One region of the Mycobacterium sp. NGS59 genome, then DNA from elsewhere that is predicted to be linked to it. Evidence: predicted binding sites of a transcription regulator. Region 1 holds the regulator's gene; each other region holds the start of a gene.

Region 1 (7,508 bases):
CTCCGACCTGGTGATCGTGGTGGCCCAGACCGACCCCGACAAGGGTGCTCAGGGGTTCAGCTTGCTGGTCGTCGAACGGGGCATGGAGGGCTTCGAGCGGGGCCGCCACCTGGACAAGATCGGCCTGGACGCCCAGGACACCGCCGAGCTGTCGTTCACCGACGTCAAGGTGCCGGCGGAGAACCTGCTCGGCGAAGAAGGCATGGGGTTCATCTACCTGATGCAGAACCTGCCGCAGGAGCGGATCAACATCGCCGTCATGGCCGCCACGGCGATGGAGACCGTGCTGGAAGAGACCTTGCAGTACACCAAGGAGCGCAAGGCATTCCGCAAACCGATCGGCAGCTTCCAGAACAGCCGCTTCCTGCTGGCCGAGCTGGCCACCGAGGCCACCGTGGTGCGCATCATGGTCGACCAGTTCCTGGCGCTGCACCTGGAAGGCAAGTTGACCGCCGAGCAGGCCGCGATGGCCAAGTGGTACTCCACCGAGAAGCAGGTCCACCTGATCGACCGCTGCCTGCAGCTGCACGGCGGATACGGCTACATGCGCGAATACAACGTCGCGCGTGCCTATCTGGACGCTCGGGTGCAGACCATCTACGGCGGGACGACCGAGATCATGAAGGAGATCATCGGCCGCAGCCTGGGCGTCTGACCGAGGCCGCCTCGCGTTGTTCGTCCGCCGGACACATCGCGTACGGACCCGATGCACAACGTTGACGGGATCGAGTCCTGACGTAACGTCGGTGCGTGCGTAGCGCGTGCGTTGACGGGGACGAGGTGCATTCCGTTGCCCGGTGTGCAGGGCCGTCGTGAGCTGGGCTTTGTCCCGCTACGGTAGAGAATTTGCCGGACCGTCGGCGACGATCCGCAGGACCCTCAGCCGGCTCCGGGATTTCTCGCGACACGGACGCAGCACCGCATCATTTCGACATCGGGTCGATATCCGTTTCCGTAGTATCTACAATTTGACTTCGCATTTCTCGTTCGCTAGAGCAAAGTTATGCGAGCCCGGCCGCGATGCGATTCGTAGCTGGGGAACGGCCCACGGCGGTGGATCCGCCGGCTCGCCGGGTGGGCAGGGCATCAGCTGGGAGGCTTGGTGAACGGGCGGAGAGGTCATTTGAGCAAGCTGGTCGGGCGGGCGCTGCTGGGCTTGGCGGCTGGCGCGTTGGCCGTCACGCTGCTGGCGCCGACAGCGTCGGCGTCTCCGATCGGCGACGCCGAGGCGGCCATGATGGCCGCGTGGGAGAAGGCCGGCGGCGACACGTCCACGCTGGGCGCCCGGAAGGGCGACGTCTATCCCGTGGGCGACGGATTCGCGCTGGACTTCGACGGCGGCAAGATGTACTTCACGCCGGCTACCGGCGCCAAGTTCATGTTCGGCCCCATTCTGGACAAGTACGAATCTTTGGGCGGACCGGCGGGCAGCGACCTGGGATTTCCGTCCATCAACGAAGTTCCGGGCCTCGCCGGACCGGACAGCCGCGTCAGCACGTTCGCAGCCAGCGACAACCCGGTGATCTTCTGGACGCCCGACCACGGCGCGTTCGTGGTGCGTGGCGCGCTCAACGCCGCCTGGGACAAGCTGGGCAGCTCGGGCGGGGTGCTGGGCGCCCCGATCGGCGACGAGACCTATGACGCCGAGGTGACTTCGCAGAAGTTCACCGGTGGTGAGGTGTCCTGGAACCGCAAGACCAAGGAGTTCAGCACCAATCCGCCGGGCCTGGCCGAGCAGCTCAAGGGGCTGCAGGTGGCGATCGACCCCACCGCCGCCATCAACATGTCCTGGCGTGCCGCCGGCGGCGCCAACGGGCCGCTGGGCGCCAAGAAGGGCAACCAGTACCCGATCGGCGGCGACGGCGTCGCTCAGGACTTCAACGGCGGCAAGATCTTCTTCAGCCCGGCGACCGGCGCCAACGCCGTCGAGGGACCGATCCTGCAGAAGTATGAGGCGCTGGGCGGGCCGGTCAGCAGCGATCTGGGCTTCCCCGTCGCCAACGAGGCAGACGGCGGGATCACTCCAGCCAGCCGCGTCGCGACGTTCTCCGCGGCGGACAAGCCGGTGATCTTCTGGACCCCCGACCACGGCGCCTTCGTCGTGCGCGGGGCCATGAAGGCCGCGTGGGACAAGCTCAAGGGCGCCACCGGCAAACTCGGTGCGCCGGTGGCTGACCAGACGGTGGACGGTGACGTGGTGTCGCAGAAGTTCACCGGCGGCAAGATCTCCTGGAACCGCGCCAAGAACACCTTCAGCACCGATCCGGCGAATCTGGCGCCGCTGCTGTCCGGACTCCAGGTTTCGGGACAGAATCAGCCCAGCAATTCGGCCTCACCCCCGGCGGGCAAGAAGTTCACCTTCCACTGGTGGTGGCTGATCGCGGCCGTGCCGGTGCTGTTGCTGGTCCTGATGTGCGTGTTGGTGGTGTTGGGTCTGCGCAGGCGCCGCGCCGCGGGTCCCGATGCACCCGTCTTCGACCCGGACCCGGACCGCAACGCCGGTGTGGACTATGACCCCGGCGCGGAAGGGCGCTGGCCGCGCGAGGACATCGATTACGGTTCTGAGCGGTTCCCCCCGGCCGACGAGCACGACCAGCACGTCGAGGACCATCCCGACGCCGGCTCGGGAGCCCGGGTCAGCTGGTCCCGGGGTGGGGCGACGGCGGTCCTCCCGGTCGAGCAGGACGCCGACGACGACGAATTCACCCACGATGCCGACGAGAGCTACGACTCGTCCTCGTATGAGGAGTACGACGAGGACCCCGACGCGGTGGGCACCACGCCCATCCCGGTGGTGTCGCACGAGGGCTACGGGGAACCTTTCGAGGAGGAGCCGCGGGTTCCGGAACGGGTAGGGCCGGAGGACTACGTGCCCGAACTCTCGGCGCCACCGACGTACGTGCCGGACGCGGACGTCCCCGAAGTGCCGCACTCCCGGGAAGAGCCGGAAATCCCGGAAGTTCCGGAGATCCCGGAAATCGAGCCGGACGAGCCATACCTCGACGAATATGCGGGGGCCCGCTACCCGCAAGACGAACTCAGGGACGACGCGGAAGGCGAGTCACCCGACCTGGCGTCGCCACCGGACACCGATCCGGTGCCCGAGGCGAGAACGGGACGGCATGCGGCCGCGGACCCGGCCGGCTACGCCGCCGAAGCCGGCACGCCGTTCGGAGCGGCTCCGCAGGCCGAGGCGCCGGCGGCGGCACCGGCCGGCAGCGCCGCGGTGCGTCCGACGATCCACCTGCCGCTCGACGACGACCCCTACCGGGCCCCGGACGGCTATCCGATCAAGGCCAGCGCCCGGTTCGGTCTGTATTACACGCCCAACAGCGCGCTCTATCACGACACACTGGCCGAGATCTGGTTCGCCAACGAGGACGCCGCGCGCGCCAACGGTTTCGTCCGGGCCGACTGACGCCGGCGGCTACACCTTGCGGATGACGGTGACCACCTTGCCCAGCACGATCGCGTCGTTGCCGGGAATCGGGTCGAATGCCGGGTTGTGCGGCATCAGCCACACCTGACCGCCGGCCCGCTTGAATGTCTTGACGGTGGCCTCGCCGTCGATCATCGCCGCGACGATGTCGCCGTTGTCGGCGACGTTCTGCTGGCGCACCACCACCCAGTCCCCATCGCAGATGGCGGCTTCGACCATGGACTCACCGACGACCTTGAGCAGGAACAGCGTCCCTTCGCCGACCAGCTCGCGGGGTAGGGGGAAGACGTCCTCGACGGCCTCCTCGGCCAGGATCGGCCCGCCGGCGGCGATGCGTCCCAGCACTGGGACGAAAGTCGGCTCCGGCAACGCATCCGAACCCGCTACATCGGTGAGCGGAGGCGTCACCGTGTCGTCGGCGCTGCGCACGTCGACAGCACGCGGGCGGTTCGGGTCCCGCCGCAAGTAGCCCTTGCGCTCCAGGGTGCGCAGTTGGTGTGCCACCGAGGACGTCGACGTCAGACCGACGGCATCACCGATCTCCCGGATGCTCGGCGGATATCCGCGGGTGGTCACCGACGCGCGGATGACGTCCAGGATTGTTCGCTGTCGGTCAGTCAGCGTCGCATCGGCCGGGGTGTCGTTGCTGTCGCTCATGGCACTGAATGTAACCCCACTCCGTCCAAGAATCAAACATGTGTTCGACCGGCGTGTCGTCGCGCCGTCGAGGGCCGCCGATCTGCGGAAACAAAATGAATCACAAGTGTGTAACTTCGGCGCGTACCGGGTATCTGAAAGTCACCAGCTGGTTGCACCGACAAAAAACTTGTCGGTGGTGAGGTCTACGGTTTTGCTCGTGCGACACGCTCGCTCAAATGTTCGGTTGTCGAACACATGAGCGACTAGTGTCGAACACACGAGCGATAAGTAGTCGACCGGAGGGAAACGGCATGACACTCATCTACGCGGGTCCGCATCGCGCCAGCAACGCGCAGAGCCCGTTGAACAGGCCTCTGAACAGGCCGATTCGCGAGTTTCCCTCCTATCGGTCCGGTCAGCCACGGTCGAACAGGCCGGGCCCGTCGCGCCCGGCGGGCGCGCCGATGCGCTACTACGGCACCGGTGTCGCGAGGTCGACCGTTGTCCACCGCAGACGGCCGGTCAGTGTGGCAACCACGATCGGGCTGGCCCTGGCCGCCGGTGTCATCACCCTCTGGTTAGGGCTGATGGCCAACTTCGGCAGCATGGTCCACGGCGAATCGGTCGAGGCGGCGCCGCAGGTGCCCGCCGCGCTGGCGGTGGTGCGGGTCGAGCCGGGCGAGTCTCTGCAGGATCTCGCGGTCCGCGTGGCGCCGGGCGCACCCGTGCGCGACGTCGTCGAACGCATCCGTGACCTCAACGCGCTGGACTCCAGCGCGGTGACCGCAGGCCAGACCCTGATCGCACCGGTCGGCTGACCGGCCGCAACCCGGGCTCGGCAGGTCGCGCGGGTACTCTCGGGGTGTTCTGTTATCCGGACGTCACGGCGTGGCAAAGGAGCGGCCATTGCACTGCCCTTTCTGCCGGCATCCCGATTCCCGGGTCATTGACTCCCGGGAAACCGATGAAGGCCAGGCAATTCGCCGTCGCCGGTCGTGTCCGGAATGCGGACGCCGCTTCACCACCGTCGAGACCGCGGTGCTCGCAGTGGTCAAGCGCAGCGGCGTCACCGAGCCGTTCAGCCGGGAGAAAGTGATCAGTGGTGTGCGCCGCGCCTGCCAGGGGCGCCAGGTCGACGACGACGCGCTGAACCTGCTCGCCCAACAGGTGGAAGACGCGGTGCGGGCCGCCGGGCCGGAGGTCCCCAGCCATGAGGTCGGGCTGGCCATCCTGGGTCCGTTGCGCGAACTCGACGAAGTCGCCTACCTGCGCTTCGCCTCGGTGTACCGGTCCTTTTCCTCAGCCGACGATTTCGAACGCGAGATCGAGGCGCTGCGCGCGCACCGCAACGTATCGGCCCCGGGCTGAACGGCGTCTTCCGACCGATGGCCGCCCAACTTCATCCCGACGTCGCTGCGCTGGCGCCGCTGCTGGGTACCTGGGCGGGGCGTGGGGCGGGGGAGTACCCGACCATCGAGTCGTTCGAATACTTCGAAGAGGTCGTCTTCTCCCACGTGGGCAAGCCTTTCCTGAGCTATGGACAGAAAACGAAAGCCGTCGCCGACGGCAAACCGCTGCACGCCGAGACGGGCTATCTTCGAGTGCCGCGACAGGGCCACCTGGAACTGGTGGTTGCCCATCCCAGCGGCATCACCGAGATCGAAGGCGGCAGCTACTCGGTGCGCGACGGCGTCGTCGAAATCGACTTGGCCACAACCGATGTCGGAATGACCCCGACTGCCAAAGAAGTGTCGGCACTGGCCCGGTCGGTCCGGGTCGACGGCAACGAGCTGTCCTACTCGCTGCGCATGGCCGCTGTCGGCCAACGCCTCCAGCACCACCTGTCCGCGACGTTGCGCCGACAGTCCTGAGACCTCAACGTCGACGGCCGTGATTCAGGTGGCGCTGCGTTCGTCGGCCCCTATGGCGTTTAGCACGGCCAGCCGGGTGTCGGCGGGCCCGGAGACCGTCGCTTCGCCGCCACCGCTGCGGAGTAGTTCGCGCAGCGCGGCCTGGTCGTGGTCGGGGGGTGCGGTGGTGTCGATGAAGCTCTGCACGAGATCGAGGAACCGAGCCGGGTCGTCGTGAAACGGGAAATGGGCTGCGTCCTCGAAGATTTCGAGTTGGGAGCCCGGCATGGCGGCGTGCGCCAGGTAGGCGTGCCGCACGGGGATGACCGAATCTCTGCGGCCCCAGATGATCAGCACCGGGACGGCCTGGGTCAAATAACATCGGTCCAGCATGGTGACGATCTGACCGCGCCAGTCCACGACCGCACGCAGGGTGCGGGTGAACGCCGACGAGGCTGTTGGTTCCGGCAAGTCGTCCAGGATCCGCAGCATGTTGGGCAGATCCCGGCCGATGGCCGTCGAACCGATGGCCAAACCGGCCACCCGGCCCAGCAACTGGACCGCGGGCAGCACCAAGGGCAGCCGCAATAACGCCAGCGCTTCGGCACCCATCGGCAACGAGGCGAACCGCAGCGCGATGTTGACGTCCTTGGTGACGCCGCCGGCGCCGACCAGGACCAGTCGCTCGACCAGGTGGGGGAACTGATAGGCGAACTGCATCGCCACCCCGCCACCGAGGGAATGACCGATGATGGTGACCCGCTCGACGTCCAGCACGCTGAGCAGGTCACGCATGCCGTTGGCGTACGCCGCCGCCGAGTAGTCGGCACGCGGCTTGTCAGACTTGCCGTGCCCCAACAGATCCGGCGCGATGACCGTGAACCGCTGGGCGAGCTTGGCGTGGACACCGGTCCAGGTCGTGGAGTTGTCACCGATGCCGTGGATCAGCAGGATCGCCGGACCGGACCCGGCGATGCGGAACGCCCGCTTATAGCCGTGGATGGTGCGGTACTGCAGCGACGGGGATGTCACTTCCCGCACCGGGCGAAGATTGCGCGTCCGCACGGTCATGTCGCCAACCTTGTCATCGAGCCTTGCAAAGGCGTCCGGGGCTAACCAGGGTCGTGATCGTCATGCTTTTTCTCGGCCTGCTGGGCCAGGAAGCGCTCGAACTCCGCACCGAGCTCGTCTCCGCTGGGCAGATCCTCGTCACGGGCGAGCAGGGATCTGTTTTCCTGAGCGTCGATGAACGCATCGTACTGGCGCTCAAGCGCGCTCACCACTTGAGCGACCTCCGCGCTCGCCTGAACCTGTTCGTCGATCTTGGTCCGGATCTCCGCGGCCGCTTCGGTCAGCGCCGTCACCGGCAGGTCCAGCGATCCGGTCTTGGCCACCTGCTCCAGCAGGGCCTGCGCCGCGGCGGGGTAATCGGTCTGGGTCAGGTAGTGCGGGACGTGGACCGTGAATCCGACCACCTCGTGACCGTGTTGCGCCATCCGGTACTCCAGCAGGTTCGACGCGCTGCCCGGTACCTGGATCTCGGAGATCCACGGCGTGAAGTCGGCGATCAATTCGGCGTT
Region 2 (7,508 bases), on a different contig from region 1:
CACCGCGACCAGGTCGGTCGGCTCGGAGATCACCTCGAAGCTCTCGCCCAGGTCGTTGACGTCCTCGGCGCCCGCGTCGAGCACCGCGGTCAGCACGTCGTCCTCGGTCAGACCGTTCTTCTCCAGCGTCACAACGCCCTTGCGGGAGAACAGATAAGACACCGAGCCGGGGTCGGCCATGGTGCCGCCGTTGCGGGTCACCGCCACCCGGACCTCGCCGGCCGCGCGGTTGCGGTTGTCGGTCAGGCACTCGATCAGCACAGCGACGCCGTTGGGTCCGTACCCCTCGTACATGATCGTCTGGTAGTCGGCGCCGCCGGCTTCCTCACCGGCACCGCGCTTGCGGGCGCGTTCGATGTTGTCGTTGGGCACCGAGGTTTTCTTCGCCTTCTGGATGGCGTCGTACAACGTCGGGTTACCGGCCGGGTCGCCGCCGCCGGTACGGGCCGCGACCTCGATGTTCTTGATCAGCCGGGCAAACTCTTTGCCGCGGCGGGCGTCTTTGACGGCCTTTTGGTGCTTGGTGGTGGCCCACTTGGAATGGCCGCTCATCGGTGTGACTTACCTCTTTCGCTTCGAAAAGTTCGCCTGACGAGTCTACGTGCCGCCCAATTCACCGGGCTTGATCCACCTCCATTGGGTCGACCACCACGAAACCGCGTCGGGCAGTCTGTCGCTGACGGCGCGCACCACACCCGGCCACCACTCACGGTGATAGTCGTCACCAGACAGCCAACCACCCGGCGCGATTTTGGGCTGCCACGCATCGATGTCGGCGACGACGCTGTCATAGTCGTGTCGGGCATCGAGATGGGCCCAGGCCACCGAACCGTCTGCGAAGAATTCGGCGGCTGCCACGGAATCGCTGATGATCAGCTGGATTGTCTCGGCAAGCCCGCAGTCGATGATGTTGCGGTGTAGTAGCCCCGCGAAGGTCCCGCCGCCGTGCCGGACCGCGGGTCCATGCGCATCGGTGTTGTCGCGTCCTTCCGGACCGCTGCCGCGTGCGGTGTCCACTCCGACGATGGCGATGTCGCGACCCGCCTCGCGCACCACCTCGCCCAGCGAGCAGATGCTCTGCCCCAGATAGCACCCCACCTCGACAAACCGGCTCCCATCGGGAAAATGCGCAACGGCTTCCTCCTGGTGACGACGCCACTGGAACCAGCCGGGAATATCCCGCCAGGAGTGGACGGGCCGATCGAACGCATTTGCCGACGCCATGATCCGAACTTAGCCGCGGCCCTGGACCATCTCGACGAACATCTGGTGCACGCGGCGGTCCCCCGTCACCTCCGGGTGAAACGCCGTCGCCAGCACCGCGCCCTGGCGCACCGCGACAATGTGTCCGGCCGCGCGGGCGAGCACCTGCACGTCGTCCCCGACCCGCTCCACCCACGGCGCCCGGATGAACACCGCGCGCACCGGGCCGTCCAGCCCGTCGAACGGAATGTCGCCCTCGAACGAGTCGACCTGACGTCCAAAAGCGTTGCGCCGCACCGTCATATCGATACCACGCAACGGCAGCGCCGCGCGTCCGTCGGCGCCCGCGTCCAGGATCTCGCTGGCCAGCAGGATCATCCCGGCACAAGCGCCGTAGGCGGGCAACCCGTCGGCTAGCCGGGCGCGCAGCGGCTCCAGCAGGTCGAAATCGCGCAGCAGATGGCTCATCGCGGTGGACTCCCCGCCGGGGATCACCAATCCGTCCACGGCCTCGAGTTCGGCGCGCCGCCGTACCGTGCTGGCCTCGGCGCCGGCTTCCCGCAGCGCCGCGAGATGCTCGCGGGTGTCGCCCTGCAAGGCCAGCACGCCGACTCTGGGCGCGCTCACGGCTGATAACCGCGCTTGAAGCGGGTCAGCCCCTCCTGCATCACCGCGGCTACCATCTCGCCGCTCTGATTGAAGATCTTGCCCTGGCACAGCGATCGGCCGCCGCCGGCCGACGGTGAGGACTGGTCGTACAGCAACCATTCGTCGGCACGGAACGCGCGCATGAACCACATGGCGTGGTCCAACGACGAGACCTGCAGGTGCTCGCGTTCTTGCATGTGCGTGACCTGCGCCGAGCCCAGCAGCGTCAGGTCGCTCATATAGGCCAGCGCGCAGATGTGCAGCACCGGATCGTCCGGCAGCGGGTCCCGGTGCCGAAACCACACCTGCTGCTGAGATGCCTTGCCCGGCAACAGCTTCAACAGGTCACGGGGGACGATGCAGACGTCCCATTCTTCGAACTGCTTGAATCCGGCGTCGTCGAACACCTTGACCGAATCCAGGCCCGGCAGTCCGTCCGGGGGCGGTGCCGCGGGCATCGCGTCCTGGTGGTTGATGCCTTCCTGGTCGGTCTGGAAGGAGGCGCCCATGCTGAAGATGATCTCGCCGTGCTGGATGGCGTTGACCCGCCTCGTAGCAAAGGATCCACCGTCGCGGGTGCGCTCGACGATGAACACCGTGCGCTCCTTGGCGTCCCCGGGCCGCAGGAAATATCCGTGCAGCGAGTGGACCTGGTAGCGCGGGTCGACCGTGCGCACCGCCGACACCAGCGATTGGCCGGCCACATGCCCGCCGAAAGTGCGCTGCAGGAAACCGGATTCAGGACTGAACACGCTGCCGCGATAGATGTTGACCTCGAGTTGCTCGAGATCGAGGATCTCTTCGATGGCCACGGGATGTTTTTACCAGCCGCGTTGAGCCAGCCGGTGCGGCTCCGCGATCTCCTCGACGTTGATGCCGACCATCGCCTCACCCAGGCCACGCGACACCTTGGCCAGCACGTCGGGGTCGTCGTAGAAGGTGGTGGCCTTGACAATCGCCGCCGCCCGCTGCGCGGGGTCGCCGGACTTGAAGATCCCGGAGCCGACGAACACGCCCTCGGCGCCGAGTTGCATCATCATCGCGGCGTCGGCCGGCGTGGCGATGCCACCGGCGGTGAACAGGGTCACCGGCAGCTTGCCCGCCCGGGCCACCTCGACGACGAGCTCATACGGGGCCTGCAATTCCTTTGCGGCAACGAACAATTCGTCTTCGGACAACGACGTGAGCCGACGGATCTCGCCGCCGATGGCGCGCATGTGCGTGGTGGCATTGGAGACGTCGCCGGTGCCCGCCTCACCCTTGGACCGGATCATGGCCGCACCCTCGGTGATACGCCGTAGCGCCTCACCGAGATTGGTGGCACCGCACACGAACGGCACGGTGAACTGCCACTTGTCGATGTGGTGGGTGTAGTCGGCCGGCGTGAGCACCTCGGACTCGTCGACGTAGTCCACGCCGAGGCTCTGCAGGATCTGCGCCTCGACGAAGTGCCCGATGCGGGCCTTGGCCATCACCGGGATGGTGACCGCGTCGATGATGCCCTCGATCATGTCGGGGTCGCTCATCCGCGAGACCCCGCCCTGGGCGCGGATGTCGGCGGGCACCCGTTCCAGTGCCATCACCGCGACGGCGCCGGCGCCTTCGGCGATGCGGGCCTGCTCGGGGGTGACGACGTCCATGATGACGCCGCCCTTGAGCATTTCGGCCATGCCTCGTTTGACGCGGGCGGTACCGGTTTGGGCCCCGTTCTGCTGGGTGTTCACTACGCTCCTCGGCTCTCGACTCGGTGCACCAGTCTAGTGGCCCAGGGCAAATCGGATTTTCCGACGCGTTGACGGAACTGGCGGAGAAGCCACCTGACCCAGCACGCGTGATTGTGGTAGTATCGAACGTATGTTCGAACAATCGGATCCGGAGGCTGTCGCCGCGGCGAAGGTGGCGCAGTTCGAGGAGTCGATGGGGGCGGTGTTCGCCCACCGGGAGGCGTTGAGCGAGACCACCGCGGCGTCCACGGCGTGGATGACCCATATTCAAGCCTGCGATCGGCTGATCAACCAGGCCGAGGCCACCCAGTTGGCCGCGATCTGGCAGCTGTTTAGCTATCGGCTCTCCCGTAGCGCCGAAACCCAGGCGTGGGCGATCGACACCACGGCCGCGGTGGCCGCCGAAGTGGCCGCGGGCCTGAAGATCAGTCAGTCCTGGGCCTCGGGCAAAGTCCACTATGCCCGCGCCATGGGGGAACGTTTGCCCCAGACCGCGGCGGTGTTCGAACGCGGGGACATCGGTTTTTCGGCGTTCGCCACGGTGGTCTCGCGCACCGATCTGATCGAGGACCCCCAGGTGCTGGCCCGGGTGGATGCGTTGGTGGCCACCAACATCACCCGCTGGCCCGCCCTGAGCGGCTGGCGGCTCTCGGCGCAGGTCGACAAGATCGTGGCCCGCCTCGACCTCGATGCGGTGCGCCGGCGCAAAAAACGCCAGCGCGACCGCGAGATCTACATCGGAGAAGACTTCGAAGGCCTCAGCGACATCCAAGGCCACCTGGCCAGCCCCGATGCCCGCGCCCTGGACGACAAACTGTCCGCGCTGGCGGCCACCGTGTGCTGCCATGACCCGCGCACCCGCACCCAACGCCGCGCCGATGCCATCGGGGCCCTGGCCGCCGGCAACGAGCGCCTGGCCTGCCGCTGCGACCGCCCGGACTGCACCGCGGCCACCCGCCCACCGGCCGGCCCGGTCGTCATCCATGTCATCGCCACCCACGACAGCCTCAACGGCACCGCCGACAACCCGGCGGCGATGATCGGCGCCGAAGGGCTCATCACCCCCGAACTGCTGGCCGAGTTGGCCCAGACCGCCACACAGGTGCCGCTCGTGCACCCCGGCTACTGCGCCCCCGAACCGCAGTACCGCCCGTCGAAAGCGTTGGCCGATTTCGTGCGCTGTCGCGACCTGACGTGCCGCTGGCCGGGTTGCGACGTACCCGCCACCCAGTGTGACCTGGATCACACGATCCCGTGGTCGCAAGGCGGGCCCACCCACGCGGCCAACACCAAGTGCTACTGCCGTACCCACCATTTGGTCAAAACCTTCTGGGGCTGGACCGAACAGCAACTGGCCGACGGCACCCTGATCCTGACCTCCCCGGCCGGAGACACCCACGTCACCACCCCCGGCAGCGCCCTGCTGTTCCCCAGCCTGTGCACCGCCGTCGGCGGCATGCCCACCCCCGAAACCATTGCGCCCCAAGACCACTGCGCCCAACGCGGCGCGATGATGCCCAAACGCCGCCGCACCCGCGCCCAAAACCGCGCTCAGCGCGTCACCGCCGAACGCCGACACAACCACCAAGCCCGCATGGCCAACCGCCACGCCAGCGTCACCGGCTGGACCGACACCAGCCCACCACCAGGCCCCGACGACGAACCCCCACCCTTCTAGGTGGGCGGTCAGCCCTTCCAGACGACCTTGTCAGTGCCGCCGGCGTCCCGGTACACGACGCTGTCGGGCGCTGGGCCGTTCTTGACGTCGAAGTACAGCTTCCCGGTCACTTCGGTGCCCGCCATGAGTGGTTGGTTCGGCAGGCCGTCCGGCTGGTTGCCCTTCATGACCGCATAGGTGGAGCTGTTCGCGGCGCGGGCGTTGAAGTTGGCGATGTTCGGAGTCGGCGAGCCGCTGACGCCCCGGGCCGTTACCTCGGAATACCATGCGCCGTCATTGTTTCCGCTGGGCTGCAGGTTACCCACTGTGTAGCTGATGGATCCAACGCCGGCTGCCCCGGCGATCTCTGCCGCTTGGCCGAATGCGACGGCCTGCGGGTCCGCCATTGCGGGTGCCGCCGTCAGAATCGCTGCCGCCGCGATACTGGCAGCCGCCATCGTTTTCGTCTTCACTGCGATCCTCGGGAACATCATTGAAGACTCCTTCCCCTGTGTTCGTGCGCTGAAAGTGGGAGCCGCATACTTCGGACCACAAAGTGAGTTCTAGCCAACACACAGGACTTCAAACCTGCTCGGCACCTGACAACAGATGCTTCAGTCAGCGGATCGACTGCGGAACCACCGCGTCGCGGTTGTCAGCGAGCTCGCCAGCCACCACCAGTAACTCGCCGAGCTGGCGCGGATACACCAACTCACCGGCACCCTCCAGGGCCGCGATATCCGCGGCGTCACACCAGCGGGCGCCGTGGATGTAGCTACGCTCCAGCTCGGTGCGTCCGTCCAGCGTCGGCTCGAACCGACGGGTGCGGTGCACCAGGTAGAACTCCTCGCTGTCGATCATGGTCCCGTTGAACTCGAACACCTCGTCGCGCCGCCAGATCGGGCCGACCATCTCCGTCGGCGCCACCGAGAGCCCGGTTTCCTCGGCCAGCTCGCGGGCCGCGGCTTCGGCCAGCCGCTCGCCGTCGAGCACTTCCCCGCCGACGGTGAACCACCACCGCGGGGCATCAGCCAACGCGGGATCCGACCCGCACAACAGCAGCACGGCCCCGGCTTCGTCGAGCAGCACCACCCGCGCCGAGGTGCGGTGGTTGAGTTCGTGGTCGGTGTGCGCCTGGGCGTGCGGGCGTTCGACGATCTCGAAGTACGTTGGCAGCGGTGCTCTTCCGCCGAGCCGGAAGAGCCGCACCATGCGCCGCTCGGCGAGCACCAGGGTGTCGCGCACCGCGTCGTTGTGGAACCTGCGGGCCAGCAGTACCCGCGCTTCGGCGTCGGCGAGCTCAGCCAGTAAAGCGGCCGGCACCGACGCCGGATCCACCATCGCCAGCGCGGCCGACAGCTCGTTCTCCGCGGTCTCGCGCCCGGTGCGGGGCGCGCGTTCGGCGGCGTCGGCCAACTCAACCAGCCGCCTACCTTCGGGCGCGTTGCCGTAGGCATCGATCGCTACCGCGCGCGCCACCACCGCGCGCCGCGCCAGGGCCCCGTCCAGCGCCTGCCAGGACAGGTCGTAGCGCACGTGCAACCGGTCCAGCCGGTTCGCGCGCTGATACCCCCAGGCAGCGAACGCCAGCAGGACCACAACGACGAGCGCGGCGATCAGCCACGCCATCAGCTGGCCACCTGCACCTTGACGCCCGACCCGGCGACCGTCTCGTAGACGCGCATGATCTGGCTGGCCACCACCGACCAGTCGTAGCGGCGGACCGCCTCGGCGCCGGCCGTCACGTATCGGCCGCGCAACTCGTCGTCTCCCAGCACGGCGACCAGCGCCTCGGCCAGCGCGCCGCTGTCGTCCACCGGGACCAACCGCCCTACCGCACCGTCCTGCAGCACCCGCCGGAACGCGTCGAGGTCGCTGGCCACCACCGCGGTGCCGGCGGCCATCGCCTCCACCAAGACGATGCCGAAGCTCTCACCGCCGGTGTTGGGCGCGCAGTAGACGTCGGCGCTGCACATTGCGGCGGCTTTACCGTCCTCGTCCACCTGACCCAGGAACCGGATATTGTCGACGAATCCGCTTGCCTGAGAACGCAATTCGTCTTCGTCTCCGCGACCGACGATCAGCAGTTGCAGGTCGGGAAAGCGCTCCAGCACCGCGGGCATGGCGGCCAGCAACGTCGCCATACCCTTGCGGGGCTCGTCGTAGCGCCCCAGGAACAGCACGGTCTTGCCGGGTCGCGGGTAGCCGTCCAGCGCAGACGCGGACGCGAAGAAGTCGACGTCGACGCCGTTGGGGATCTCCACCGCGTCAGAGCC
Region 3 (7,508 bases), on a different contig from region 1:
ACCCGGGCGGCCACGACCGTGCGCTCGGCGCTCAGCGTCAGCGCCAGCACCCGCAGCCGCTGCGGCAGCGGCCCGTCGATCTGCTCGTCGTGGAACAGCGCGTCCGTCACGCTGCCGTAAGCGTCGGGTCCGTGGCGCAGCGCGGTCACCGCGTCCGCCAGCCCGGTGGCCGCGACGACCTGCTGAGCGTTGCGCAGCAGCACCGAACTGCCGTGCCGGGCCAGCGCCAGCGTCGCGGCATTGTCTCCGGTCAACGCGACCCGGCAATCGGTCATCCGCGCGGCCAGCGTCTTGGCCGGATTGGTGAACAACTCGCGCGCGGCGCTGTTGCGTAGCGCCTCGGCGTCCAGTTCGTCGGCCAGCGCGGCGAGGTCGAATCCCAGCCTGGGGTCCACGGTCTGCAGCACCGCCAGACCGGCGGCCAGGTACCGGCACAGCCCGAACCCGTCCGGCGTCCACAGCCGCGGCGCCAGCACCGCGACCCGGCCGGCCGTCGAGTCCCGCAGCGGACCCTCGTACGGCGCCGCCACCACCACCCGCGCGCCCCGGCGCACCCCGGTCGCGGCCGCGCCGACCAGCGCCGGATCACCGGGGTCGTCCCCGGCCACGATCAGCACGTCCAGCGGCCCGACCCACGGCGGCGCCTCGGTCGCCAGCACGATCGGCGAGGCGGCGGCGGTGGTCAGGGTCGAAGCCAGCAGGACGCCCGCCGTCTCGGCGGTACCGCGGCCGGCCACCCAGATCACGCTGCGCGCACGGTCGTTCCCGCGCAGCGGATCCAGGTCACCTTCCTCCAGCGCGGCGGCCACGGTGCGCACCTGCGCGCCGGCCATCGACGCCGCCCGCAACAGGCCGTCCCGGTCGGCGGCGAGCAGGCCGTCGGCGTCCTCGAGGTCGATCGCCCCGACGGCGTTCACGTACCGGCCCCGGACCGGGCGCCCTGGGCCGCGATCCTTTCGCTGACCTGTGCGACCACCGCGTCCACATCCTCGATGCTGCGCCCCTCCACATTGAGCCGCAATAGCGGTTCGGTGTTGGAACTGCGCAAGTTGAACCAGCTGCCGTCGCCCAGGTCCACCGTCACCCCGTCCAGGTGATCGATGGAGTGGATCCGGCTGCCGAACGTCTTGAGCACCGCGTCCACACAGGCCGGTGCGTCGGCGACCTTGAAGTTGATCTCACCGGAGGATTCGTAGCGCTGATAGTCCGCGGTCAGCTCCGAGAGCGGTCGGTGCTGCTCGCCGAGGGCCGCCAGCACGTACAGCGCGGCCAGCATGCCGGAGTCGGCGCCCCAGAAGTCGCGGAAGTAGTAGTGCGCCGAATGTTCGCCGCCGAAGATCGCGCCGGTCTCGGCCATCAGCGCCTTGATATAGGAGTGACCGACCCGCGAGCGCAGCGGTGTGCCGCCACGTTCGGCCACCAGCTCGGGCACGGCGCGGGAGGTGATCACGTTGTGGATCACGGTGGCGCCGATCTCGCGGCCCAGTTCGCGGGCGGCCACCAGGCTGGTGACCGTGGACGGCGAGACCGGCAGGCCGCGTTCGTCGACGACGAAGCAACGGTCGGCGTCGCCGTCGAACGCCAGCCCGATATCGGCGCCGGTTTCGCGCACGAAGTCCTGCAGGTCCACCAGGTTCGCCGGGTCCAGCGGGTTGGCTTCGTGATTGGGGAACGTGCCGTCGAGCTCAAAGTACAAGGGCAGCAACGTGATCGAGCCGATCGCGCCCAGCACTGCCGGGGCGGTGTGCCCGGCCATGCCGTTACCGGCGTCCACCGCCACCCGCAACGGGCGCAGGTCGGCGGTGTTGACCAGCGAACGCAGGTACACCCCGTACTCGACCAGCACGTCTTTGTCGCTGACCGACCCGCGCGGCCGGTCCTGCGCGTTCGGCACCCCGGCGATCAGGTCCTCGCTGATGGACGTCAGTCCGGTGTCCTTGCCGACGGGTTTGGCGCCGTTGCGGCACAGTTTGATGCCGTTGTAGGCCGCCGGGTTGTGGCTGGCGGTGAACATCGCGCCGGGGCAGTCCAGCAGGCCGGACGCGAAGTACAGCTGGTCGGTGGAGGCCAGCCCGATCCGCACCACGTCCAGGCCCTGGCCGGTGACGCCGTCGGCGAACGCGGCCGCCAGCGACGGGGAACTGTCACGCATGTCGTGGCCGATCACCACCTGGCCGGCGCCCTCACCGCGCATCAGCCGGGCGAACGCGGCGCCGACGTCGGCGACGAACGGCTCGTTGATCTCTTCGCCCACCAGTCCGCGAACGTCGTAGGCCTTGATGACACGGTGGACAGCCTCCGCGGGCCATGACATTCTGCAGCGCTCCTGACGACGTGAACTCTTGGCCGCCAGCCTATCGGGACGCCTTAGTCAGCCGGGTCGGGCAGCACCCGCAAGTGTCCACGCCGGCGTCCGGACCGGTGTTCCGGCGGGGCCAACACGGACCCGCTCGGCGCGGCGTGCGCTCCGGCCGGATGCAGATGATCGCCGTTGGCGCGCGGGACGTCGTCGTATCCGTCGTATCCGTCTGTGCGCGTGCTGAACCCGTTGACGATCGCAGTTCCGCGGGCCACGGCACCCTCGCGTACCGCGTCGGCCAGCGCCACCAGGTCGTCCTCGTCGGGATTGGCGGGCTCGCAATTGAGCGGGCCGGCGTGGCGCACCAGGTCCCAGCCACGCGGGGCGGTGATGCGACCGGCATGGCCGACGCACAGGTCCCAGGAATGGGGTTCCCGCGCGGTGGCGAGTGGTCCGACCACCGCAGTGGAGTCCGAGTAGACGAACGTCAGCGTTGCCACTGCGTAGTGCGGACACCCGGGCCGGCAGCAGCGACGGGGTACGTTCACGCTCGAAAGGCTATCGCGGGTAAACGTCGCTGAAGCGCCGGACACGCGGGGTCCGATGTGTAACCGTTACCATCGGCGCGTGAGCGATTCCCGCGGCTCCGGCCGCAGTGGTCGGCCGGGGGGCGGCTGGACCGGGACGTCCGGGCACCGGTCCCGACGGCGGGGTCGCGAGCTGCGCGGTCCGTTGCTCCCGCCCACGGTGCCGGGCTGGCGCAGCCGCGCCGAGCGGTTCGACATGGCGGTGCTCGAGGCCTACGAACCCATCGAGCGGCGCTGGCAGGACCGGGTGTCGGAACTGGACGTCGCCGTCGACGAGATCCCACGGATCGCCGCCAAGGATCCCGGCAGCGTGCAGTGGCCGCCCGAGGTGATCGCCGACGGGCCGATCGCGCTGGCCCGTCTGATTCCCGCCGGAGTCGACGTGCGCGGCAACGCCACGCGGGCCCGAATCGTGTTGTTTCGCAAGCCAATTGAGCGACGAGCCAAGGACACCATCGAACTCGGCGACCTGCTGCACGAGATCCTGGTGGCGCAGGTGGCCATCTATCTGGACGTGGAGCCCTCGGTCATCGACCCGACGATCGACGACTGATCTTGGCCTGGGCGGCTCAGATGATGCCGCGCTTGAGGCGGCGGCGTTCCCGTTCGGACAGGCCGCCCCAGATGCCGAAGCGCTCGTCGTGCGCCAGCGCGTACTCCAGGCATTCATGACGGACCTCGCACCCCAGGCAGATCTTCTTGGCCTCGCGGGTCGAGCCGCCCTTCTCCGGGAAGAAGGCCTCGGGATCGGTCTGCGCGCACAGCGCCTTGTCCTGCCATTGGTCGGCAGGGACTTCCGGCAGCGGCTCGGGCTCGAATACGGCGGGCGCATCCGGGACGACGCTGAGATGAGGACGGACCGGTGCCGTCGGCATCGGCAGATGTGTCACGGCCGAGCCGGAGTTGGTGTGCGGCACGCCTCCCATTACGCCCCGAAGGTGCTCATAGGACATGACCCCGCCTCCTCGCATAGAGAATGAAATGGTTTCCCACTGTTCTGATGTACAGATGCCCAATTCGAACAAGTGATCGAATCTCGGTCTGCGACACCGGAACCGGCCGGCCAACCGGGAAATGACACTGATGTGATTAGACACGGGCGGGTGACCCTGGTCAAGCACTTCGCCGCATTTCCATACCATCTCGTGATCGAATTTCGGCGTTTCTGTTGTTCGGCCACATGGGCGTGTCGGACACAGTAGTATCACAAGTCCCTTGTGCCACAGTGGTTACCGAGGAGATCCCGGTTTCGGGGGGCGGGTACTGTCCTGCGGTGTGAAGGTCACCGTGCTGGTCGGCGGGGTCGGCGGCGCCCGATTCCTGCTCGGCGTGCAGCAGTTGCTCGGCCTTGGGCAGTTTGCTCGATCGGATCAGACCGAGCATGAACTGACCGCCGTGGTCAACATCGGTGACGACGCCTGGATCCATGGCGTACGCATCTGTCCGGACCTGGACACCTGCATGTACACCCTGGGCGGCGGGGTGGACCCGGAGCGCGGCTGGGGTCACCGTGACGAAACCTGGCATGCCAAAGAGGAACTCGCGCGCTATGGCGTGCAGCCCGACTGGTTCGGCCTGGGTGACCGGGACCTGGCCACCCATTTGGTTCGCACTCAGATGCTCAACGCCGGCTACCCGCTGTCGCAGATCACCGCGGCGCTGTGCGACCGCTGGCAACCCGGCGCACGGTTGCTGCCGGCCAGCGACGACCGCTGCGAGACGCACGTGGTGATCACCGACCCCGAAGCCGGGACCCGGCGGGCGATTCACTTCCAGGAGTGGTGGGTGCGTTACCGTGCCCAGGTACCCACCCACAGCTTCGCTTTCGTCGGAGCCGAAAAGGCCAGCGCCACAACCGAAGCGACGGCGGCCATCGGTGAGGCCGACGTAATCATGCTGGCACCGTCCAATCCGGTGGTCAGCGTGGGCGCCATCCTGGCGGTGCCGGGCATCCGGGCCGCGCTGCGGGCCACCGGCGCCGCAGTCGTCGGATACTCACCGATCATCGGGGGAAAGCCGTTGCGCGGCATGGCCGATGCCTGCCTTTCGGTGATCGGTGTGGATAGCACCGCGCAGGCGGTGGGTCGGTATTACGGTGCCCGCCGAGGCACCGGGATCTTGGATCACTGGTTGGTGCACGACGGCGACACCGCCGAAATCGACGGTGTGACCGTGCGTTCCATACCGTTGTTGATGAGCGATCCGGCAGCGACGGCCGAGATGGTGCGTGCCGGGCTGGATCTGGCGGGCGTGGCGGTGTGAGCGGGCCCGGTCCTCATTTCGAACCGGCGCTGCCGCCGGCGGGTGAGCACGGCACCGCGACTGCGATCGAAATACTGCCTGTCACCGGGCTTCCCGAGTTCCGTCCGGGTGACGACCTCAGTGCCGCCCTGGCCGCGGCGGCGCCGTGGCTGCGCGACGGGGACGTGTTGGCGGTCACCAGCAAGGTCGTGTCCAAATGCGAGGGCCGGCTGGTTCCGGCACCCCTCGATCCGGAGCGCCGAGACACCTTGCGCCGCAAGCTCGTCGACGGCGAAGCGGTGCGGGTGCTGGCCCGCAAGGAGCGTACGTTGATCACCGAGAACCGGCTGGGCCTGGTGCAGGCCGCCGCCGGGGTGGACGGATCCAACGTCGGCCGTTCGGAATTGGCGCTGTTGCCCGTCGACCCGGACGGCAGCGCGGCCGCGCTGCGGGCCGGGTTACGCGCGCGGCTCGGCGTCACCGTCGCCGTCGTCATCACCGACACCATGGGCCGCGCCTGGCGCAACGGTCAGATCGACGCCGCCATCGGCAGCGCGGGAATTGCTGTGCTGCATAACTATTCGGGGGCTGCCGACCGGTACGGCAACGATCTGGTGGTGACCGAGATCGCCGTCGCCGACGAGGTGGCCGCCGCCGCCGACCTGGTCAAGGGCAAGCTGACCGCGATGCCGGTCGCGGTGGTGCGCGGGTTGGACCCGGTGGACGACGGTTCGAGCGCGCGGCAGTTGGTGCGCGCCGGTTCCGAGGACCTGTTCTGGCTGGGCACCGCCGAGGCGCTGGATCTCGGCCGTCGTCAGGCGCAGCTGTCGCGTCGTTCGATCCGCCAGTTCAGCGACCAGCCGGTGCCACCCGAACTCGTCGAAGCCGCCGTCGCCGAGGCGTTGACCGCCCCGGCGCCCCACCACACCCGCCCGGTGCGGTTCGTCTGGCTGCAGACCGCCACGGTCCGAACCCGGCTGCTGGACCGGATGAAGGACAAGTGGCGCGCGGACCTCACCGCCGACGGCAGACCCGCCGACGCGGTGGACCGCCGGGTCTCGCGCGGCCAGATCCTCTATGACGCACCAGAAGTCGTGATTCCCATGCTGGTGCCGGACGGCGCCCACAGCTATCCCGATGCCGCGCGCACCGAGGCCGAGCACACCATGTTCACCGTCGCGGTCGGGGCTGCCGTGCAGGGGCTGCTGGTCGCGCTGGCGGTGCGTGGAGTCGGCAGTTGTTGGATCGGGTCGACGATCTTCGCCGCCGATTTGGTCCGCGCCGAGTTGGGGCTGCCCGCCGACTGGGAACCGTTGGGCGCGATCGCCATCGGGTACCCGGCCGAGCCCGCCGGGTTGCGCGACCCGGTCCCGGTCGACGACCTGCTGATCCGCAAGTGAAGACCTCCGCCGGCGCGGGTTTTGACAGACGAGGCGCGCGATGAACCTCCGGGACTCGGTGATCGAACTGCTGGGCGGTTGGGAGACACCTGACCCCGCCCAGGATGCGCTTCGGCAGGCCGTGCTGACCTTCGTGCTGGCCCGCGAAGACTCCTGCGTGCGCGAATGTGTACCGGGCCACGTCACCGCCTCGGCGTTGGTGTTCGACGACAGCGGCGAACGGGTGCTGCTCACCCTGCACCCCAGGCTGGGCCGCTGGGTGCAACTGGGCGGGCACTGCGAACCCGAGGACACCGACATCCTGGCCGCCGCACTGCGCGAAGCCACCGAAGAGTCCGGCGTCGACGGGTTGCGCGTGGACCCCGAACTCGTTGCGCTGCACGTGCATCCGGTCACCTGCTCACTGGGCGTGCCGACCCGGCACGTGGATCTGCAGTTCGTGGCCCATGCACCGGCCGGGGCTCAGATCGTGCTCAGCGACGAGTCCGACGACCTGCAGTGGTGGCCGGCCGAGGCGTTGCCGGACGGCACCGATCACGCCCTGAAGTACCTGGTGGACCGCGCCTCAGCGCGCCGCACGTCAGTGCGGCGAGCAGACGCAAAAGCCCCCTGAAACGGCCGTTTCAGGGGGCTTTTGCGTCTGCTCGCCACAACAACTAGACGTCGGACGAGTACCGGATTCCGCCGTCGGGAATCGAGACCCCCGGCCACACCCGCGCGCCGCGCAGCAGTTCGCAGCGCGCGCCGATGTCGGCACCGTCACCGATCACGCCGTCGCGAATCAGCGCCCGCGGACCGATGCGGGCGCCGAAGCCGAGGATCGAACGCTCGATCACACTGCCGGCCTCGACCTTGACGCCGTCGAAGACCACCGCGCCGTCCAGCCGCGCCCCCGGGCCGATCTCCGCACCCCGCCCGACGACGGTGCCGCCGATCAGCAGCGCGCCCGGCGCCACCGCGGCGCCGTCGTGCACCAACGAC

Evidence for each region. The regulator LexA, encoded in region 1, represses DNA repair genes until DNA is damaged. The targets are predictions, from matches to a motif close to CGAACANNTGTTCG.
Region 2: a site for LexA is predicted at 3,699-3,712, ahead of AC5Y46_RS21085 (HNH endonuclease signature motif containing protein). Genes of this name have one in related genera too.
Region 3: a site for LexA is predicted at 3,905-3,918, ahead of cofD (2-phospho-L-lactate transferase). Genes of this name have one in related genera too.

The regions. Positions count from the first base shown of each region.
Region 1 is NZ_JCALCN010000004.1:39,413-46,920, reverse strand. Features, by position in the region: gene AC5Y46_RS06775 (acyl-CoA dehydrogenase family protein) at 1-655, shown strand, start outside; gene AC5Y46_RS06770 (LGFP repeat-containing protein) at 1,103-3,418, shown strand; gene lexA (transcriptional repressor LexA) at 3,428-4,096, opposite strand; gene AC5Y46_RS06760 (LysM peptidoglycan-binding domain-containing protein) at 4,390-4,896, shown strand; gene nrdR (transcriptional regulator NrdR) at 4,985-5,446, shown strand; gene AC5Y46_RS06750 (peroxynitrite isomerase) at 5,464-5,949, shown strand; gene AC5Y46_RS06745 (alpha/beta fold hydrolase) at 5,974-6,999, opposite strand; gene AC5Y46_RS06740 (proteasome assembly chaperone family protein) at 7,041-7,508, opposite strand, start outside.
Region 2 is NZ_JCALCN010000023.1:42,502-50,009, reverse strand. Features, by position in the region: gene AC5Y46_RS21110 (YebC/PmpR family DNA-binding transcriptional regulator) at 1-552, opposite strand, end outside; gene AC5Y46_RS21105 (class I SAM-dependent methyltransferase) at 598-1,224, opposite strand; gene pdxT (pyridoxal 5'-phosphate synthase glutaminase subunit PdxT) at 1,234-1,830, opposite strand; gene tesB (acyl-CoA thioesterase II) at 1,827-2,663, opposite strand; gene pdxS (pyridoxal 5'-phosphate synthase lyase subunit PdxS) at 2,673-3,575, opposite strand; gene AC5Y46_RS21085 (HNH endonuclease signature motif containing protein) at 3,769-5,253, shown strand; gene AC5Y46_RS21080 (DUF1942 domain-containing protein) at 5,262-5,726, opposite strand; gene AC5Y46_RS21075 (NUDIX hydrolase) at 5,851-6,861, opposite strand; gene AC5Y46_RS21070 (glycosyltransferase family 4 protein) at 6,861-7,508, opposite strand, start outside.
Region 3 is NZ_JCALCN010000017.1:65,441-72,948, reverse strand. Features, by position in the region: gene AC5Y46_RS18295 (TobH protein) at 1-917, opposite strand, end outside; gene AC5Y46_RS18290 (phosphomannomutase/phosphoglucomutase) at 914-2,314, opposite strand; gene AC5Y46_RS18285 (DUF3499 domain-containing protein) at 2,368-2,847, opposite strand; gene AC5Y46_RS18280 (metallopeptidase family protein) at 3,020-3,439, shown strand; gene AC5Y46_RS18275 (WhiB family transcriptional regulator) at 3,456-3,812, opposite strand; gene cofD (2-phospho-L-lactate transferase) at 4,162-5,148, shown strand; gene AC5Y46_RS18265 (coenzyme F420-0:L-glutamate ligase) at 5,178-6,527, shown strand; gene AC5Y46_RS18260 (NUDIX hydrolase) at 6,568-7,140, shown strand; gene manB (mannose-1-phosphate guanylyltransferase) at 7,184-7,508, opposite strand, start outside.